One region of the Bradyrhizobium sp. S3.12.5 genome, then DNA from elsewhere that is predicted to be linked to it. Evidence: predicted binding sites of a transcription regulator. Region 1 holds the regulator's gene; each other region holds the start of a gene.

Evidence for each region. The regulator HrcA, encoded in region 1, represses chaperone genes, less so after heat shock. The targets are predictions, from matches to a motif close to GTTAGCACTCNCNNNNNGNGAGTGCTAAC.
Region 2: the regulator HrcA is predicted to act here: its motif matches at 1,860-1,888, upstream of groES (co-chaperone GroES).
Region 3: the regulator HrcA is predicted to act here: its motif matches at 1,820-1,848, upstream of ABIC09_RS19290 (co-chaperone GroES).
Region 4: the regulator HrcA is predicted to act here: its motif matches at 2,323-2,351, upstream of ABIC09_RS08970 (co-chaperone GroES).

The regions. Positions count from the first base shown of each region.
Region 1 is NZ_JBEPRF010000033.1:19,373-23,582, reverse strand. It holds gene rdgB (RdgB/HAM1 family non-canonical purine NTP pyrophosphatase) at 1-32, opposite strand, end outside; gene rph (ribonuclease PH) at 44-757, opposite strand; gene hrcA (heat-inducible transcriptional repressor HrcA) at 937-2,025, shown strand; gene grpE (nucleotide exchange factor GrpE) at 2,124-2,729, shown strand; gene pncA (bifunctional nicotinamidase/pyrazinamidase) at 2,870-3,592, opposite strand; gene ABIC09_RS34040 (hypothetical protein) at 3,711-4,210, opposite strand, start outside.
Region 2 is NZ_JBEPRF010000031.1:50,692-54,901, forward strand. It holds gene ABIC09_RS33340 (hypothetical protein) at 77-391, shown strand; gene groES (co-chaperone GroES) at 1,922-2,236, shown strand; gene groL (chaperonin GroEL) at 2,324-3,976, shown strand.
Region 3 is NZ_JBEPRF010000012.1:121,967-126,176, forward strand. It holds gene groL (chaperonin GroEL) at 1-1,309, opposite strand, end outside; gene ABIC09_RS19290 (co-chaperone GroES) at 1,427-1,723, opposite strand; gene ABIC09_RS19295 (hypothetical protein) at 2,043-2,564, shown strand; gene ABIC09_RS19300 (protein phosphatase CheZ) at 2,753-3,532, opposite strand; gene ABIC09_RS19305 (L,D-transpeptidase) at 3,845-4,210, shown strand, end outside.
Region 4 is NZ_JBEPRF010000005.1:206,949-211,158, forward strand. It holds gene lepB (signal peptidase I) at 1-168, shown strand, start outside; gene groL (chaperonin GroEL) at 280-1,920, opposite strand; gene ABIC09_RS08970 (co-chaperone GroES) at 1,966-2,280, opposite strand; gene ABIC09_RS08975 (usg protein) at 2,670-2,957, shown strand; gene ABIC09_RS08980 (cupin domain-containing protein) at 3,125-3,700, shown strand; gene ABIC09_RS08985 (LysR substrate-binding domain-containing protein) at 3,816-4,210, opposite strand, start outside.

The DNA.
Region 1 (4,210 bases):
ATGACGAGCTTTCCGGTGATTCGGCGGTGCATGGGCTTATTGACTACGCGACAGCCAGTTTCTGCAAGTCCACGAGACGCGCGATGCCCTTTTGCGCCAGGGCGATCAGCGCAAGGAACTCGTCCTGGGTAAACGGCTCGCGTTCCGCCGTGCCCTGCACCTCGATGATGCGGCCATCGCCGGTCATGACGAAATTGGCGTCGGTCTGGGCTTCCGAATCCTCGGCATAGTCGAGATCCAGCACCGGCTTGCCCTGATAGATGCCGCAGGAGATCGCGGCGACGTTGTCGCGCATCACGTTGGCCTTGATCATGTTGCGCGTCTTCATCCAGTTGATGCAGTCGGCGAGCGCGACCCAGGCGCCGGTGATCGAGGCGGTGCGGGTGCCGCCGTCGGCCTGGAGCACGTCGCAATCGACCGTGATCTGGCGCTCGCCGAGCGCTTCGAGATCGACGATGGTGCGCAACGAACGCCCGATCAGGCGCTGAATCTCGACGGTGCGGCCGCTCTGCTTGCCGGCGGCGGCTTCGCGGCGGGTGCGTTCGGAGGTCGCGCGCGGCAGCATGCCGTATTCGGCGGTGACCCAGCCGCGGCCCTGGCCCTTCAGCCAGGGCGGCAGGCGGTCTTCCAGCGTAGCGGTGACCAGCACATGGGTGTCGCCGAACTTCACGAGGCAGGAGCCTTCCGCATATTTGACCACGCCACGCTCCAGCGTCACGGGGCGCAATTCGTCGGGCGCACGGCGGCTTGGCCGCATGGGAATTCCTCCAAAACTCTCGGAAAAGGGCTATTCGCGGTGCTTGTAGGTGGGGTGAGGGTGGGCGGCAAGGGGGGAAGACAAGGCTTTTTGACCCCCGGTTTTCCACCCCGCAAACGCCACGCTTGTCAGAACCCTCGGGGATGGACAAATTATCAGCATCTGAGAGGAGTTACCCTGTGGCCCATCACGATCCGATCCATCTGATCGCGCCGCGCGCAGGCCTCGCCCAGCTCAACGAGCGTTCCCGCGACATCTTTCGTCAAATTGTCGAAAGCTATCTCGCGACCGGTGAGCCGGTGGGCTCGCGCAACATCTCACGGCTGATCGCGATGCCGCTGTCGCCGGCCTCGGTCCGCAACGTCATGGCCGATCTGGAACATCTCGGCCTGATTTATGCGCCCCACACCTCTGCTGGCCGGCTGCCCACGGAACTCGGCTTGCGCTTCTTTGTCGACGCCTTGATGCAGGTCGGCGACCTCAACGACGCCGAGCGGCAGTCGATCCAGAGCCAGCTGACCTCGGTCGGGCAGGCGCAGTCGGTCGAGGCGGCGCTCGACCAGGCGCTGACGCGGCTGTCGGGTCTCACCCGCACCGCTGCTGTCGTTCTAACGCCGAAATCGAATACCCGGCTGAAACACATCGAATTCGTCCGGCTGGAACCCGAGAAGGCGCTGGTGATCCTGGTCGGCGAGGACGGCCAGGTCGAAAACCGCGTGCTGACGCTGCCGCCGGGGGTTCCCTCCTCGGCCATCACCGAAGCCGGCAACTTCCTCAATTCGCGGATTCGCGGCCGGACACTCGCCGAGGCGCGACTCGAGCTGGAAACCGCGCTCGGCGAGGCTCGCGCCGAGCTCGACCAATTGACGCAAAAGGTGATCTCGGCCGGGATTGCGAGCTGGTCCGGCGGCGATAATGAAGACCGCCAGCTCATCGTTCGCGGCCACGCCAATCTGCTGGAGGATCTGCACGCGCTGGAGGATCTCGAGCGGGTGCGGCTGCTGTTCGACGATCTCGAGACCAAGCGCGGCGTGATCGACCTGCTCGGGCGCGCCGAAACCGCCGAAGGCGTGCGGATTTTCATCGGTTCGGAGAACAAGCTGTTCTCGCTGTCGGGGTCCTCCACCATCATCTCGCCCTATCGGGACGCGGCCGGCCACATCGTCGGCGTTCTGGGCGTGATCGGGCCGACGCGGCTGAATTATGCCCGTGTGATCCCGACCGTGGACTATGCCGCCCGCATCGTCAGCCGCCTGCTGGGGGGCTGACCGGCATTTGAGCCGATCACGGGCGCTTGATTTTCAGCGCCCGAAGCACGATATCCGGGCCAGCAAAATCCCGTAAGACGAGCTTGAAAAGAGAGCCGATGACCGATCAAGACCGGCAACCCGAAGACACGACCGCCGCGACCGGCGAGCCGGTGGTGTCAAAACCCTACATCATGCCCGACGATCCCGAGCCGGGTTCGGTGGAATTGCTGCAGAAGGAAGCCGCCGAGTCACGCGACCGCATGCTGCGGACGCTGGCCGAGATGGAAAATCTGCGCAAGCGCACCGCCAGGGAGGTCGCTGACTCCAAGCTCTACGGCGTCACCGGCTTTGCCCGCGACGTGCTCGACATTGCCGACAATCTTCAGCGCGCGCTCGACGCCGTTCCGGCCGAAGCGCGTGCCGCCGCCGATCCCGGCCTGATCGCGCTGATCGAAGGCGTCGAGCTCACCGAGCGCTCGCTGCTCAACGCGCTGGAAAAGCACGGCGTGAAGAAGTTCGATCCGCAGGGCCAGAAGTTCGATCCGAACTTCCAGCAGGCGATGTATGAGGTGCCCGATGCGTCGGTGCCCGCGGGCACAGTGGTGCAGGTCATGCAGGCCGGCTACACCATCGGCGATCGCGTGCTGCGTCCGGCGCTGGTCGGCGTCGCCAAGGGTGGCACCAAGCCCGCGCCCGCGGCGAACAGCAACGAGGCGGACTGATTGATCGTCATGGTGAGGAGGCGCGAAGCGCCGTCTCGAACCATGAAGGCCCCGCTGTATCAGCTCGGCCTTCATCCTTCGAGACGCACGCGAAGGGCGCGCTCCTCAGCATGAAGGTTTGGTAGCGATCGCGCTTTGTCTTACGCGCTCGCCGCGATATCCGCAGACTGAATCCGCTTCACGCCGGCCTTGGCCATATCGGCCCAGGCCTTCGCGAGCGAGCCCTGATTGTCGATGCCGCGGCAGGCGTCTTCCACGACATAGACCTCAAAACCCGCCTTGCGCGCATCGAGCGCGGTCCAGGCGACGCAGAAATCCGTTGCGAGACCCGCAACGAAGACGCGCTTGATCTTGCGGCCCTTGAGATAACCGGCAAGTCCGGTCGAGGTCTTGCCGTCGGCTTCGAGGAACGCCGAATAGCTGTCGACGTCCTTGTGAAAGCCCTTGCGGATGATGAGCTCGGCCTGCGGGATCGAGAGGTCCTTCGACAGCAAGGCGCCGTCGGTGCCTTGCACGCAATGGTCGGGCCACAGCACCTGCTTGCCGTAGGGCAGGTCGATGGTCTCGAACGGCTTCTTGCCGGAATGCACCGAAGCGAACGAGACGTGGCCGGGCGTGTGCCAGTCCTGCGTCATCACCACGTTCGAGAACGCTTTCGCCATCTTGTTGATCACAGGCACGACCTGCTCGCCTTCCTTTACCGCGAGGCTGCCGCCGGGCAGGAAGCAGTTTTGCACGTCGATCACGAGCAGCGCGGATGTGTCGTCGGGCTTGATCGTGGCCGCTGCGAAAAGTGCGGATGGAGCGAGGCCCGCGAGGGCCGTGGTCCCCAGCGCCGCCAAGATCTGTCGTCGGTTTAGCATCGTCGGCCTCCCCTCCAGGATGATCCAATGGAGGGAAGCCTAGTTCCGTTCGTGTACGAACAAAAGCCCGAAAATGCAGCCGGCTCTGGTGAGCGGTTGGGCTGTCAGCCCCAAGAAACTAGCCCTTGGGCTGGATGCCGTCGCGCACGGCGCGGAAGCGGGTGAAGGCGTCCGGCCACTGGTCGCGCGGCGCGCTGGCGATGATGCGGAGCGAAGCACCGCCGGGCGCGAAGCGGATCCACTGCACCACGGTCACCGGCGTCTTGTCCTTGCCACTGACGCCGTCGATCCGGGTCTCGAAGCCCGGCTGGCCGTTGATGCGGATCGGCTCCGACATGGTGACGCGGGACTCGCGCACCCCGGGGATCTGGAGCGCCGCCTCCTGGGCAAAGCGGGCGCGGTCGTCAGCCTGCTGCGGCGTGGCGCCGATCAGGCCGAGGATCATGAACGGCTTAGATTCATAGCCCGAGCTCTCGTTGCCGTCGGCCAAGATGATGCTCGAGCCCGGGACCAGCGTGCGGATGTCCTTGAAGCTGGCGAGATCGGTGATCTTGAACGGCATCAGCCCGATCTGCTCGTCAGCCGACACCTCCTTGCGGGTCACGGCGGTGGCAAACA
Region 2 (4,210 bases), on a different contig from region 1:
CGGTGATCGATGCGCGCGCGGAGTTGCTAGGCTCTTCGTCGGCCGAGCGCCGACGCCGCCGGGACGCGAAGTCAAGGTGGCTGACGCCGCTTCTGTTTCCGACGGCGACACGCAGGCCGTGATGCCGGCGGCACCCGTTACGGCTCTTCCCAGCGGCCAGCTCACGCCCGAGCACTTCATGCCGCCCCAAGTCAACGTGGAGAAGCTTGCCTCAGCCGCGCGAGCCGAGTCACCTCCAGCTATGCCAATGGGCGCGCGCAATGAAGCGGTGCGCGACGAGGCGCGCACCTGGACGGTAACCTGGCTAGGTGTGCTGTTGATGACGCTGGGGGGCATCTCGATCTTAAGCTCGAGCCGCACGCTCCAGCACGCGGTGAGATTGTGCCACTGAGGCCGCGCTACACTGGGCAGGTTACCTGACGCGGCCACCGCGATCGATGAGTTCACGCTGGTGTCGCCGAACTACCACACGTACAAAGGTTCCGCGCGCCTGCACTTTGTTTGGCACTGCCTTAGAACGACTTTCGGTTACGATGACAGTCCCCTTTTGCATCGGACTGCCATCATGCGGTACAAAGTGTTCGTGATGGACAGCAGCCGGCGAGTGATCTGCGCCGCAAAGCTTGATTGCATTGACGAGCAGGCGGCTAGACGTCGAGTTGAGGAAATACACGGCGAGCACTACGTCGAGCTTTGGGAAGGTGGCCGGCTCGTTGCTGTTTTTCAAGGGGCAAGGTCGAACAGAGATCGGCGACCGCTCTGTCCGGAATAGACGCCGGTCTCGCCGCCGAGTTAGTTCACGGCTCCTGCTCTGCTGCCCAGTTTGGCACGCGGTCTTCTCGGTTTTAGGCTTCATATCAGTTTCGAATGCTACCAACACGAATATGCGAAGCTCGTAGCAAGCATCGCAATGTCAGAAGCCGCACCGACGAGACCCGAGGACTCTTCTGTAATGCGTCCGGTGCTAAGAACCTGAACCACTTAGCGATAAGCCCGGCGCAAATGCCGGGCTTATTCGTCAGGTCATCCCTGGGACGGCCGGATTCGAATGAACGACTAAGCGGTGGGCTAGCAAGCTACCGCTGCCTGGATTGTAATCGCGGTCGCTCGGACTCGCTCCTCGATCACGCTCTCATTTCCATTGCATCCCGCGATGGTCGTGGATCGCTCAGGTGGAGCAGGACATCGCCGCCATCAAAGCCGGGCTCCAGACGCTTTCAAAGCAGCCCAGGGCATAACTGCGGTCGGAGATCTCCACTCGCATAACCATCGCCCGTGCCATTGAGCTGCGGAAACATACGGGATCATCGAGGGCGGTCCTATGGGGGCTTTCGAAACGTTTGGTCGCAAAGCTTATCAGTGGACAAATTCCACAGTTCGGTACCCGTAAAACCCGACAAGCGGATTCGACTGCGTTGCGCAACCTTGGAAGCTTTTCTGATCCTGGTTTTCTATGGAGGCTGGTTTTCTATGGAGGAGAGAATCTAGAGAAAAAGTTTGCTCCACCGCTGCATCTCAGATGCTCTCAGTAGGCCAGAGGGACGGGATGCTCCGGCTTCTCCGCGTACCGTTGCGGGTCAAGACTGCCGCTGGAAACGGCCCCCTCATACCTGAGCGGGCTAAACCGCAGGACGCAAAGCGGCCCGACTAGCGACCAGATGACTAGCCAAACAAACACGTCGGCGCGCGGTAAATGCCGATCCCTTCCCAGCGGCTTGCTCCAACCAGCCCAGATTTCATCCAGGGGGCCCTTAGGTGGGCTCTGAATGGCCCTCCGCGGAGCCATGAGGACGAGGTATTTTCGAAATCCTTCGCGGCTTTGTCTTGTATGCCGGCCAAGCCGGCTTATGTTCACAATGGTTAGCACTCGCTAGCTTCGAGTGCTATTCGATCCAAAATAAAAGCGACAAAGGAGGACTGCATGAAATTCCGTCCGCTTCACGACCGCGTCGTAGTCAAGCGCATCGACGCAGAAGAGAAGACCTCTGGCGGCATCATCATTCCGGACACGGCCAAGGAAAAGCCTTCCCAGGGTGAAGTCATCGCCGTTGGCCCGGGCGGCCGCGACGAGAGCGGCAAGCTGATCCCGATCGACATTCAGGTCGGCGACCGCGTGCTGTTCGGCAAGTGGTCGGGTACCGAGGTCAAGATCGACGGCCAGGAGCTGCTGATCATGAAGGAAAGCGACATCATGGGCGTTCTCACCGACATTTCGGCCAAGAAGAAGGCCGCCTAATCACCGCTCGTACCGCTCACCGCCGAGGAGCGCCTGCCGGGCGCCTTGCCGAGGGTGAGTGAGACTAAGCAAACCCAGGGAACCAACATGTCAGCCAAAGAAGTCAAATTCGGCGTCGACGCCCGCGACCGCATGCTGCGGGGTGTCGACATCCTCCACAATGCCGTGAAGGTCACGCTCGGTCCGAAGGGCCGCAACGTCGTCCTCGACAAGTCGTTCGGCGCCCCTCGCATCACCAAGGACGGCGTCACCGTCGCCAAGGAGATCGAACTCGACGATAAGTTCGAGAACATGGGCGCCCAAATGGTGCGCGAAGTCGCCTCCAAGTCCGCTGATGCGGCGGGCGACGGTACCACCACCGCGACCGTGCTCGCCGCTGCGATCGTCCGTGAAGGCGCCAAGTCGGTTGCCGCCGGCATGAACCCGATGGACCTGAAGCGCGGTATCGACATGGCTGTGGAAGCCGTGGTCGCCGACCTCGTTAAAAACTCCAAGAAGGTCACCTCGAACGAGGAAATCGCCCAGGTCGGCACCATCTCGGCCAACGGCGACGCCGAGATCGGCAAGTTCATCTCCGACGCCATGAAGAAAGTCGGCAACGAGGGTGTCATCACCGTCGAGGAAGCCAAGTCGCTCGAAACAGAACTCGAGGTTGTTGAAGGCATGCAGTTCGACCGCGGCTACATCTCGCCGTACTTCGTCACCAACGCCGACAAGATGCGCGTTGAAATGGAAGATGCCTACGTCCTGATCAATGAGAAAAAGCTATCCCATTTGAATGAATTACTTCCCTTGCTGGAAGCCGTGGTGCAGAGCGGCAAGCCGCTTGTGATTATCGCCGAGGACGTTGAAGGCGAGGCGCTCGCGACCCTGGTCGTGAACCGCCTACGCGGCGGCCTGAAGGTCGCGGCCGTCAAGGCTCCGGGCTTCGGCGATCGCCGCAAGGCCATGCTGCAGGACATCGCGATCCTGACCGGTGGCCAGGCGATCTCGGAAGACCTCGGCATCAAGCTCGAGAACGTCACGCTCAACATGCTTGGTCGCGCCAAGAAGGTGATGATCGACAAGGAGAACACCACCATTGTCAGCGGCGCCGGCAAGAAGGCCGACATCGAGGCGCGCGTGGCCCAGATCAAGGCGCAGATCGAGGAAACCACCTCGGACTACGACCGTGAGAAGCTCCAGGAGCGTCTCGCCAAGCTCGCTGGCGGCGTCGCGGTGATCCGCGTCGGCGGCGCAACCGAGGTCGAGGTGAAAGAGCGCAAGGATCGCGTTGATGACGCGATGCATGCGACCCGCGCGGCTGTGGAAGAAGGCATCGTCCCGGGCGGCGGCGTCGCCCTGCTCCGTGCTTCCGATCAGCTCAAGGGCCTGCGCACCAAGAACGATGACCAGAAGACCGGCGTCGAGATCGTGCGCAAGGCGTTGTCTTACCCAGCCCGCCAGATCGCGATCAACGCCGGGGAAGACGGCTCGGTGATCGTCGGCAAGATCCTCGAGAACAAGACCTACGCGTACGGCTTCGACTCGCAGACCGGCGATTACGTCAATCTCGTCTCCAAGGGCATCATCGACCCGACCAAGGTGGTGCGTGTGGCGATCCAGAACGCGGCCTCGGTCGCAGCGCTGCTGATCACCACGGAAGCGATGGTGGCTGAAGTGCCGAAAAAGAACACCGGTGCGGCTGGCATGCCTCAGGGTGGAGGTGGCATGGGTGGCATGGGTGGTATGGACTTCTAAGTCCGACATTCACAGTTCAACAGTAGAAGGCTCGGCAGCCATGCCGGGCCTTTGCTGATTCCTGGCGGTCAGCCGGGCCAACACTGCCGCACGCCGGGAAGCCCCTCAACCCGGCGAAGGTGCGCAATTAGGACATTTTGTGTCTGCCGGCTGAGTCTCTGGAGCAGGTGCGGGTAGGGTTTCATCGCCGATCGGCACGAAGATGCCCACCGGTTTTCTCGGAGACTTCCCCTC
Region 3 (4,210 bases), on a different contig from region 1:
GCACGTCGGCATTGGCGTTGGTGAGACGCCCCACAGCCTTCTTAGCGCGCAGCAGCGTCACGCCGCCGCCGGGGACGATGCCTTCCTGCACCGCGGCGCGGGTGGCGTTGAGCGCGTCCTCGACGCGGTCCTTCTTCTCCTTGACCTCGATCTCGGTCGCGCCGCCGACGCGGATCACCGCGACGCCGCCGGCGAGTTTGGCGAGACGCTCCTGAAGCTTCTCACGGTCGTAGTCCGAGGTGGTCTCCTCGATCTGGGCCTTGATCTGGCCGACGCGGGCCTCGATCTCCGGCTTCTTGCCGGCGCCCTTGACGATCGTGGTGTTCTCCTTGTCGATCACGACCTTGCCGGCACGACCGAGCATCTTCACCGTGACGTTCTCGAGCTTCATGCCGAGATCTTCGGAGATCAGCTGGCCACCGGTCAGGATCGCGAGGTCTTCCAGCATGGCCTTGCGGCGGTCACCGAAGCCCGGCGCCTTGACGGCCGCAACCTTGAGGCCGCCACGCAGGCGGTTGACGACCAGGGTCGCCAGCGCCTCGCCCTCGACGTCCTCGGCGATGATGACGAGCGGCTTGCCCGACTGCACCACGGCTTCCAGCACCGGCAGCATGGCCTGCAGGCCTGAGAGCTTCTTCTCGTGCAGGAGGATGTAGGCGTCCTCGAGCTCGGCGGTCATCTTCTCGGGGTTGGTGACGAAGTAGGGGCTGAGATAGCCGCGGTCGAACTTCATGCCCTCGACGATGTCGACTTCGGTGTCGAGCGACTTGTTTTCCTCGACGGTGATGACGCCCTCGTTGCCGACCTTCTGCATCGCCTGCGCGATCATCTTGCCGATGGCGGCGTCGCCGTTGGCCGAGATGGTGCCGACCTGGGCGACCTCGGAGGAAGCGGCGACCGGCTTGGCGCGCTTCTCGATGTCCTTGACCACGGCCGTCACCGCAATATCGATCCCGCGCTTGAGGTCCATCGGGTTCATGCCGGCGGCAACCGCCTTGGCGCCTTCGCGCACGATGGCCTGGGCCAGCACGGTCGCGGTGGTGGTGCCGTCGCCGGCGAGGTCGTTGGTCTTGGAGGCGACCTCACGCACCATCTGGGCGCCCATGTTCTCGAACTTGTCCTCGAGCTCGATCTCCTTGGCGACGGTGACGCCGTCCTTGGTGATGCGGGGTGCGCCGAACGACTTCTCGATGACGACGTTGCGGCCCTTGGGGCCGAGCGTCACCTTGACGGCGTTGGCGAGAATGTCGACACCGCGCAGCATGCGATCGCGCGCGTCTCCGGAAAACTTGACTTCCTTGGCAGCCATGGTCTGCAATCCCTGTTATGTCGTGATGTGTCTTGTTTGATGCTGTGCTGCGGAATGATGGATGCCCGGACCTGATGATCCGGGCATGGCATTCAGCGGCTGTTCAGGCGTCTGGCCTTAGGCCATCACACCCATGATGTCCGACTCCTTCATGATCAGGAGCTCCTCGTTGTCGATCTTGACCTCGGTGCCCGACCACTTGCCGAACAGCACGCGGTCGCCGACCTTGAGGTCGATCGGGATCAGCTTGCCAGCCTCGTCACGACCGCCGGGGCCGACGGCGACGACTTCGCCCTGGGACGGCTTTTCCTTGGCGGTGTCGGGGATGATGATGCCGCCCTTGGTCTTTTCCTCGGCATCGATACGTTTGACCACGACACGGTCATGCAGCGGACGAAATTTGGACTTAGCCATGACGTTTCCCTTTGGAGGCTCAGTTTTCCGAAAGTAGCGGAAGTGGGTGAGGGCGGCGCTCCCGTCCATCCTCTGCCCGAGGATCAAACGGCGCCCCTTAGCAATCGGTCTTTCCGAGTGCTAATAGTGCGCAGGGGATATGGCTTGACTGCGATCCTGTCAAGCAAAGGTGGTTAAGCGATTGGTGAGGCGGATATAGGATGGTGTCTACGGAAACTCGATTCCGGCGCGGGCGTATATTAAGACGTCATTGCTACGGCTGCGGTTTTGCGCTTGGCTGCGGGAGGGATGCGGCCATGGTCTTGTTCGGGGGAATGCCATGATCAGTTCAGCTCACGCGCGCACGGTTGCCAATCTGGCGGCGGCCTCTTGCTTGGCGCTGCTGCTCGGCGCCTGCGGCGGCGGCATGAGCCTGCCGTCCTTTTCCTCGTCCCAGCCGGCGCCCGAGGCCGAGCCGGGCACCGGGCCGGAAATGCCAGCCTCGATCCGCGGCGACGAGATCGTCGGCCGCTGGGGTCTCGCCTCGTTCCAGAACCCGGCCGACCGCGCCCGCACCGAGGCGGCCGCGCGCGCCCAGTGCAAGAATCCCTACGTGATCGGCGCCGGCACCTCCGGCGGCGTGGTCATGCATCTCGCCGACCAGGCCACGCCGCAGGAATTGCGGCTGAAGGGCTCGCCGGGCGGCAAGAATTATATCGGCCCCCCCGGCCCGACGCCGGGCGAGCAGGACCGCGAGATCGTCTCCTTCGACGGCCGCGTCATGATCACCCGCTTCGTCGACAAGGACGCCGCCACCCGCTACGGCAACATGGTCTACGTCCGCTGCGCGCCGAGGGCGTGAGGCGGGCCGAGCTCTAACCGCTCGTCATTGCGAGGAGCCCGCGACAAAATTGCGAAGCAATTTTGCGCTGGTGCGACGAAGCAGTCCAGACTGGTTCCGCGGAGGGACTCTGGATTGCTCCGCTGCGCTCGCAATGACGAAAAAACGCCGGCTTCTCGCCGGCGTTTGCTTTCCGTCTGTCGCGTCGCTTAGTCGAACAGCGCGTCGATATCGTCCTGCGAGGCGTGACCGACGTCGCCGGCGAGCTTCGGGCCGTTGAGCAGCTTGTCGTCCTCGCTGCGGGTATCCACCTGCGCCGGCACGTGGGCCTTGATCGCGTCGACGCCGCCCCAGATTTCCATCATCGCATTGATGTGCTGCTCGATGAACTTCATCGTGCCCATGACCTTGCTGATGCGCTGGCCGGTCAGGTCCTGGAAGTTGCAGGCCTCGAAGATCGAGATGACGCGTTCCTGGATGTCGTCGGCGAGCCGCTTCTGCTGATCGGCCGATTGCACCTTGGACATCGCGCTGGCCGCCTGGTCGATCGACTCCGCGGCTTCGAGGATCTGCTGGGTCGCCTGTTCGGTGCCGCCGACCACCGCGCCGAGCTCGCCATTGACCTTGGCCATTTCGCCGCCGTCAAAGCTCTTGCCGTGCAGCGTCGCGATCTCGCGCTTGGTGCGGTCGATGGCGTCATGGATGAGGTCGAGCTCGACCTTCAGCTTCTCGCACTGCTCGATCTGGGCCCGATAGGTCTCGAGCATCGTGCGTGCGTCGGAAAGCTCCTGGTTCGTGGAGGCGTCGATCGCCGCCATGGCTGCGCTGCCGGACATGGGCACAGTGCCCCTTGCCATCTGTGCGCGGATCGCGCGCAGCTCCGCCATAATCTCGGTATGCATCGGGCCTGCCTCTTCTGCTACGTCAAGAATTGGCATCTCGCCACCGGCGATATCCTCGACACGAAAACGCTTGCGGTGAACAGCCATCAGGAACTCCCCCCACCTCACTCACGCGTCTTTGTAGGCAGAAGCAATTTAACACGAGGTTCACGGCAGGAACTGTCGTGCGGCCGCGCGCGACGACATGCAAACGGGCGATTAACCATGAGGCTCCGCCCTTCATCGAAAATAAACGCTGACCGCCAAATTGTCCCGCCGCGCGCGACGTGGTGAATCGAAACGTCGATTCTGTTTACCAAACGAAACGGAGTTTGCTCTTTATTGACCACGTCGAGGACGCGGACAGCAAGCCGCGTTCGGCGGCGAATGCAACTAGACGAAACAGTACAGAGTACGTCGATGTTCAAGAAAATGTCTGTCGCGCTGCTCGGCAGCGCTTGCGCCTTCCTTGTCGGCGCCGATCGCGCCAGCGCGTTCGACAATACAGTGCCGAACGATCCGCCCGCGGTGCTCTACCAGCCGCATGTGCCGCCGGCGCCGGTGCGCGTCGCCTCCAATGCCAATATGGGCGGCGGCTTCATCGAGTTCCTGTTCGGCGATGGGCCCGGCCGCGGTCCGGCCTATGCGCCGCAGCAGCCGATCTATCAGCAGCAGCCCGCCTACAACGATCCACGCCGCCTGCCGCCGATGGGCGAGCCGCAGATGCAGGGCGGATATCAGCAAGGCGCAGGTCTCCAGCAGGAGGCAATCGATCCGCGGCAGCGT
Region 4 (4,210 bases), on a different contig from region 1:
CATTTCTTCGCGCTCGGCGACAACCGCGACAATTCGACCGACAGCCGCTTCAAGTCGGCGATGGGTTTTATTCCGATGGACAATCTCGTCGGCAAGGTGACGCGGGTATTCTGGTCGCTCGATTCCAGAGGCGAGCTGCGCCCGGAACGGATGGGGAAGGTGGGGTAAGGGGCCGTCATTCCGGGCTCGCGCCCAAGCGGGCGCGCTCCGGAATGACGGGCCCAAAACAAAAACCCCGGCATCGCTGCCGGGGTTTCGTAGTCCTCGAGGTCGTTGGACTTAGAAGTCCATGCCGCCCATGCCGCCGCCCGGGGGCATCGCCGGACCGGCGCCGCCCTTCTTGGGCAGCTCGGCGACCATGGCTTCCGTGGTGATCAGCAGCGCAGCAACCGAGGCTGCGTTCTGGATCGCGGTGCGGACCACCTTGGTCGGGTCGATGATGCCCTTGGTGACCAGGTTGACGTACTCGCCGGTCTGGGAGTCGAAGCCGTAAGCGTAGGTCTTGTTCTCCAGGATCTTGCCGACGATCACCGAGCCGTCTTCACCGGCGTTGATCGCGATCTGGCGAGCGGGCGCGGAGAGCGCCTTGCGCACGATCTCGACGCCGGTCTTCTGGTCGTCGTTCTTGGTGCGCAGGCCCTTGAGCTGCTCGGAAGCACGGAGCAGGGCGACGCCGCCGCCCGGGACGATGCCTTCCTCGACAGCCGCGCGGGTCGCATGCATCGCGTCATCAACGCGATCCTTGCGCTCCTTCACCTCGACCTCGGTCGCGCCGCCGACGCGGATCACCGCGACGCCGCCTGCGAGCTTGGCGAGACGCTCCTGGAGCTTCTCACGGTCGTAGTCCGAGGTGGTTTCCTCGATCTGCGCCTTGATCTGGGCCACGCGCGCCTCGATGTCGGCCTTCTTGCCGGCGCCGTTGACGATCGTGGTGTTCTCCTTGTCGATCATCACCTTCTTGGCGCGACCGAGCATGTTGAGCGTGACGTTCTCGAGCTTGATGCCGAGATCTTCCGAGATCGCCTGGCCGCCGGTCAGGATCGCGATGTCCTGCAGCATGGCCTTGCGGCGATCGCCGAAGCCCGGAGCCTTGACGGCCGCGACCTTCAGGCCGCCGCGCAGACGGTTCACGACCAGGGTCGCGAGCGCTTCGCCTTCGACGTCCTCGGCGACGATGATCAGCGGCTTGCCGGTCTGCACCACGGCCTCGAGCAGCGGCAGCAGCTCGTTCAGCGAGGAGAGCTTCTTCTCGTTGATGAGGATGTAGGCGTCGTCCATCTCAACGCGCATCTTGTCGGCGTTGGTGACGAAGTAGGGCGAGATGTAGCCGCGGTCGAACTGCATGCCCTCGACGACGTCGAGTTCGGTCTCGAGCGACTTGGCTTCCTCGACGGTGATGACGCCCTCGTTGCCGACCTTCTTCATGGCGTCGGAGAGGAACTTGCCGATCTCCGCGTCACCGTTGGCCGAGATGGTGCCGACCTGGGCGATCTCGTCGTTCGAGGTGACCTTCTTGGAGTTCTTGACGAGGTCGGCGACCACGGCTTCCACGGCCAGGTCGATACCACGCTTCAGGTCCATCGGGTTCATGCCGGCGGCAACCGACTTGGCGCCTTCGCGAACGATCGCAGCCGCGAGAACGGTTGCGGTGGTGGTGCCGTCGCCGGCCGCATCGGCGGACTTGGAGGCGACTTCGCGCACCATCTGCGCGCCCATGTTCTCGAACTTGTCGTCGAGCTCGATCTCCTTGGCGACGGTGACGCCGTCCTTGGTGATGCGGGGAGCGCCGAACGACTTGTCGAGGACGACGTTGCGACCCTTGGGACCGAGCGTGACCTTCACCGCGTTGGCGAGGATGTCGACGCCGCGCAGCATCTTGTCGCGCGCATCTACGCCGAATTTGACTTCTTTAGCTGACATCTGGATTTTTCCTTGAGGGGTTTAGCTGGGGGAGAGAGGGGGCTGTTAGGCCGCCTTCTTCTTGGAAGCGGGGACGTCGAGGACGCCCATGATGTCGCTTTCCTTCATGATCAGCAGGTCGACGTTGTCGATCTTGACCTCGGTGCCGGACCACTTGCCGAACAGCACGCGGTCGCCGACCTTCAGGTCGATCGGGATCAGCTTGCCGGCTTCGTCGCGGCCACCAGGGCCGACGGCGACGATTTCGCCCTGCGAGGGCTTTTCCTTGGCAGTGTCGGGAATGATGATGCCGCCGGCGGTCTTCTCTTCTGCGTCGATGCGCTTGACCACGACGCGGTCGTGAAGCGGACGGAATTTCATGCAGTCCTCCTAAGTAGTTGCACGGTATGGGAATTTTTAGGCGTTAGCAGTCTGTGCCCACGAGTGCTAGCACAGGCGGGGCTGAAATAGGACAGGAATTTTGCGGGGGCAAGGGCTTCTAGCAGAAAAATCGGCACTCAGAAGGCCTGTCTGCCAGAATCCCTTTACCATCGTTAACCGGTCTTGGAGGGCCCTTGGGGCCGTATTAGCACGGAGCCGCGTCTGCTGCTAACGCATTGAATTTCAACAGCTTGTTAAACTTTTGGGCTTGAGATGGATTGTCAGTTTGCGTCACATTTCTCTCATGTGAGCGCATCTCCACCGGGTGGCTCGTCAGCAGCGTACCGGCAAGCCATCCCTGAATATGCGCTCCTGCAAAGGAGGTTGGCATGGGCTTGCGGGCGGGCGCCGTTTCCGACGATTTCCGGAAACAGCTATTGGGTTACGGGCTGACGACGGCACAGATTCTCTATCGGATGCCGGATCATCCTTCGCTGCTTCAGACCTATGTCTGGCAGAACTACGACATGTTTCCGAAATTCCCGGCGCTGAAGGATTTCCTGGCGTTCTGGGAAGAGAAGCTCGACGGCCCGCTTCACTCGGTGACGGTCGCGCATTCCAAGCTGATCAAGCCCGCCGAGCTGCGCGCCGTGGATGGCGTGTTCCGGCTGAATTGAGGGCTTGGGCGGTGCGGTAGGGTGGGCAAAGGCGCGCACTTCGCGCGCCGTGCCCACCATCTCTTCGCGCTTCCATTTGCAATGGTGGGCACGCTTCCCGCTTTGCCCACCCTACGAGATATGTTTCCGTGCTAGCCTTTCCCGATAACACCAGGGGAGGCCGGCCCATGGCCAAGAAGACAAGCAAGAAAACAAGCAAGAAAACAAAATCGCGCAGCGCAGCCCAGACTGCGGTGAAGAAGCGGAGCGGCGCCAAATCCGCCGCGCGATCCTCCGCGCGCAAAGCCGTGAAAGCGAAGGCGCGCACGACGCCCGCCAAGACAACAACCAAGGCCGCAACGAAGAAACCCGCGCGCCCGAAGCAGCGCATCGCTATCAGCCACCATCGCGAGGAAGATTTCAAAGCCGACGGTCTGCGCGCCTACGCAAAATACCGCGACCTCGGCATCGCCGCTGCAAGCCATGGCCTCGCGCAAGCCCATGTGATCCGCCTGCAAGGCCCCTGCGATCCGGCCGAGGTCTCAAAACTGCACTTCCACGACGTCGACTTCCAGATGGTCTACGTGCTCAAGGGCTGGGTGAAGACCTACATGGACGGGCAGGGCGAGACCTTGATGAAGGAAGGCAGCGCCTGGACCCAGCCGCCGAAGATCAAGCACATGATCTTGGATTATTCTGACGACGTGGAGTTACTGGAGGTGATTTTGCCTGCGGAGTTCAAGACGGTGGAGTTGAAGGCGTAGCGGCCCGACTCGCTCCGTCGTCATTGCGAGGAGCCCTTGCGACGAAGCAATCCAGACCGCCGCCGCGGAAAGATTCTGGATTGCTTCGCTGCGCTCGCAATGACGGGCCCCCCGACTACCGCTCGAGATAGCCCAGCTCCTCGCTCATGATCCTGCGCGCATATTCGCCGAAGACATCGATCAACCGGCCGCGCGCGGCATAGGGCGGATAGAGCAGCGCAATCGTGACGGGGACAGCAGGGTTGAAGGGGCGCGCAATCAGGGCCGCGCCAGAGCTCTCGTCATGCGCGGCAATCGGGTTGATGATGCTGATGCCGAGACCCGCCGCGACCAGGGCGCAGACAGATGCGCCCAGATCGGTCTCGGCAACGACGCGGCGCGTGACGCCGGCCTGCGCAAAGATCATATCGATGCGATCGTGGAGCGGGCTCCCCGTGGCGAAGGAGATGAAGGCCTCATTGGCGAAATCGGCAGGGCGCAGCGTCTTCTTCTGCGCAAGACGATGCGCCT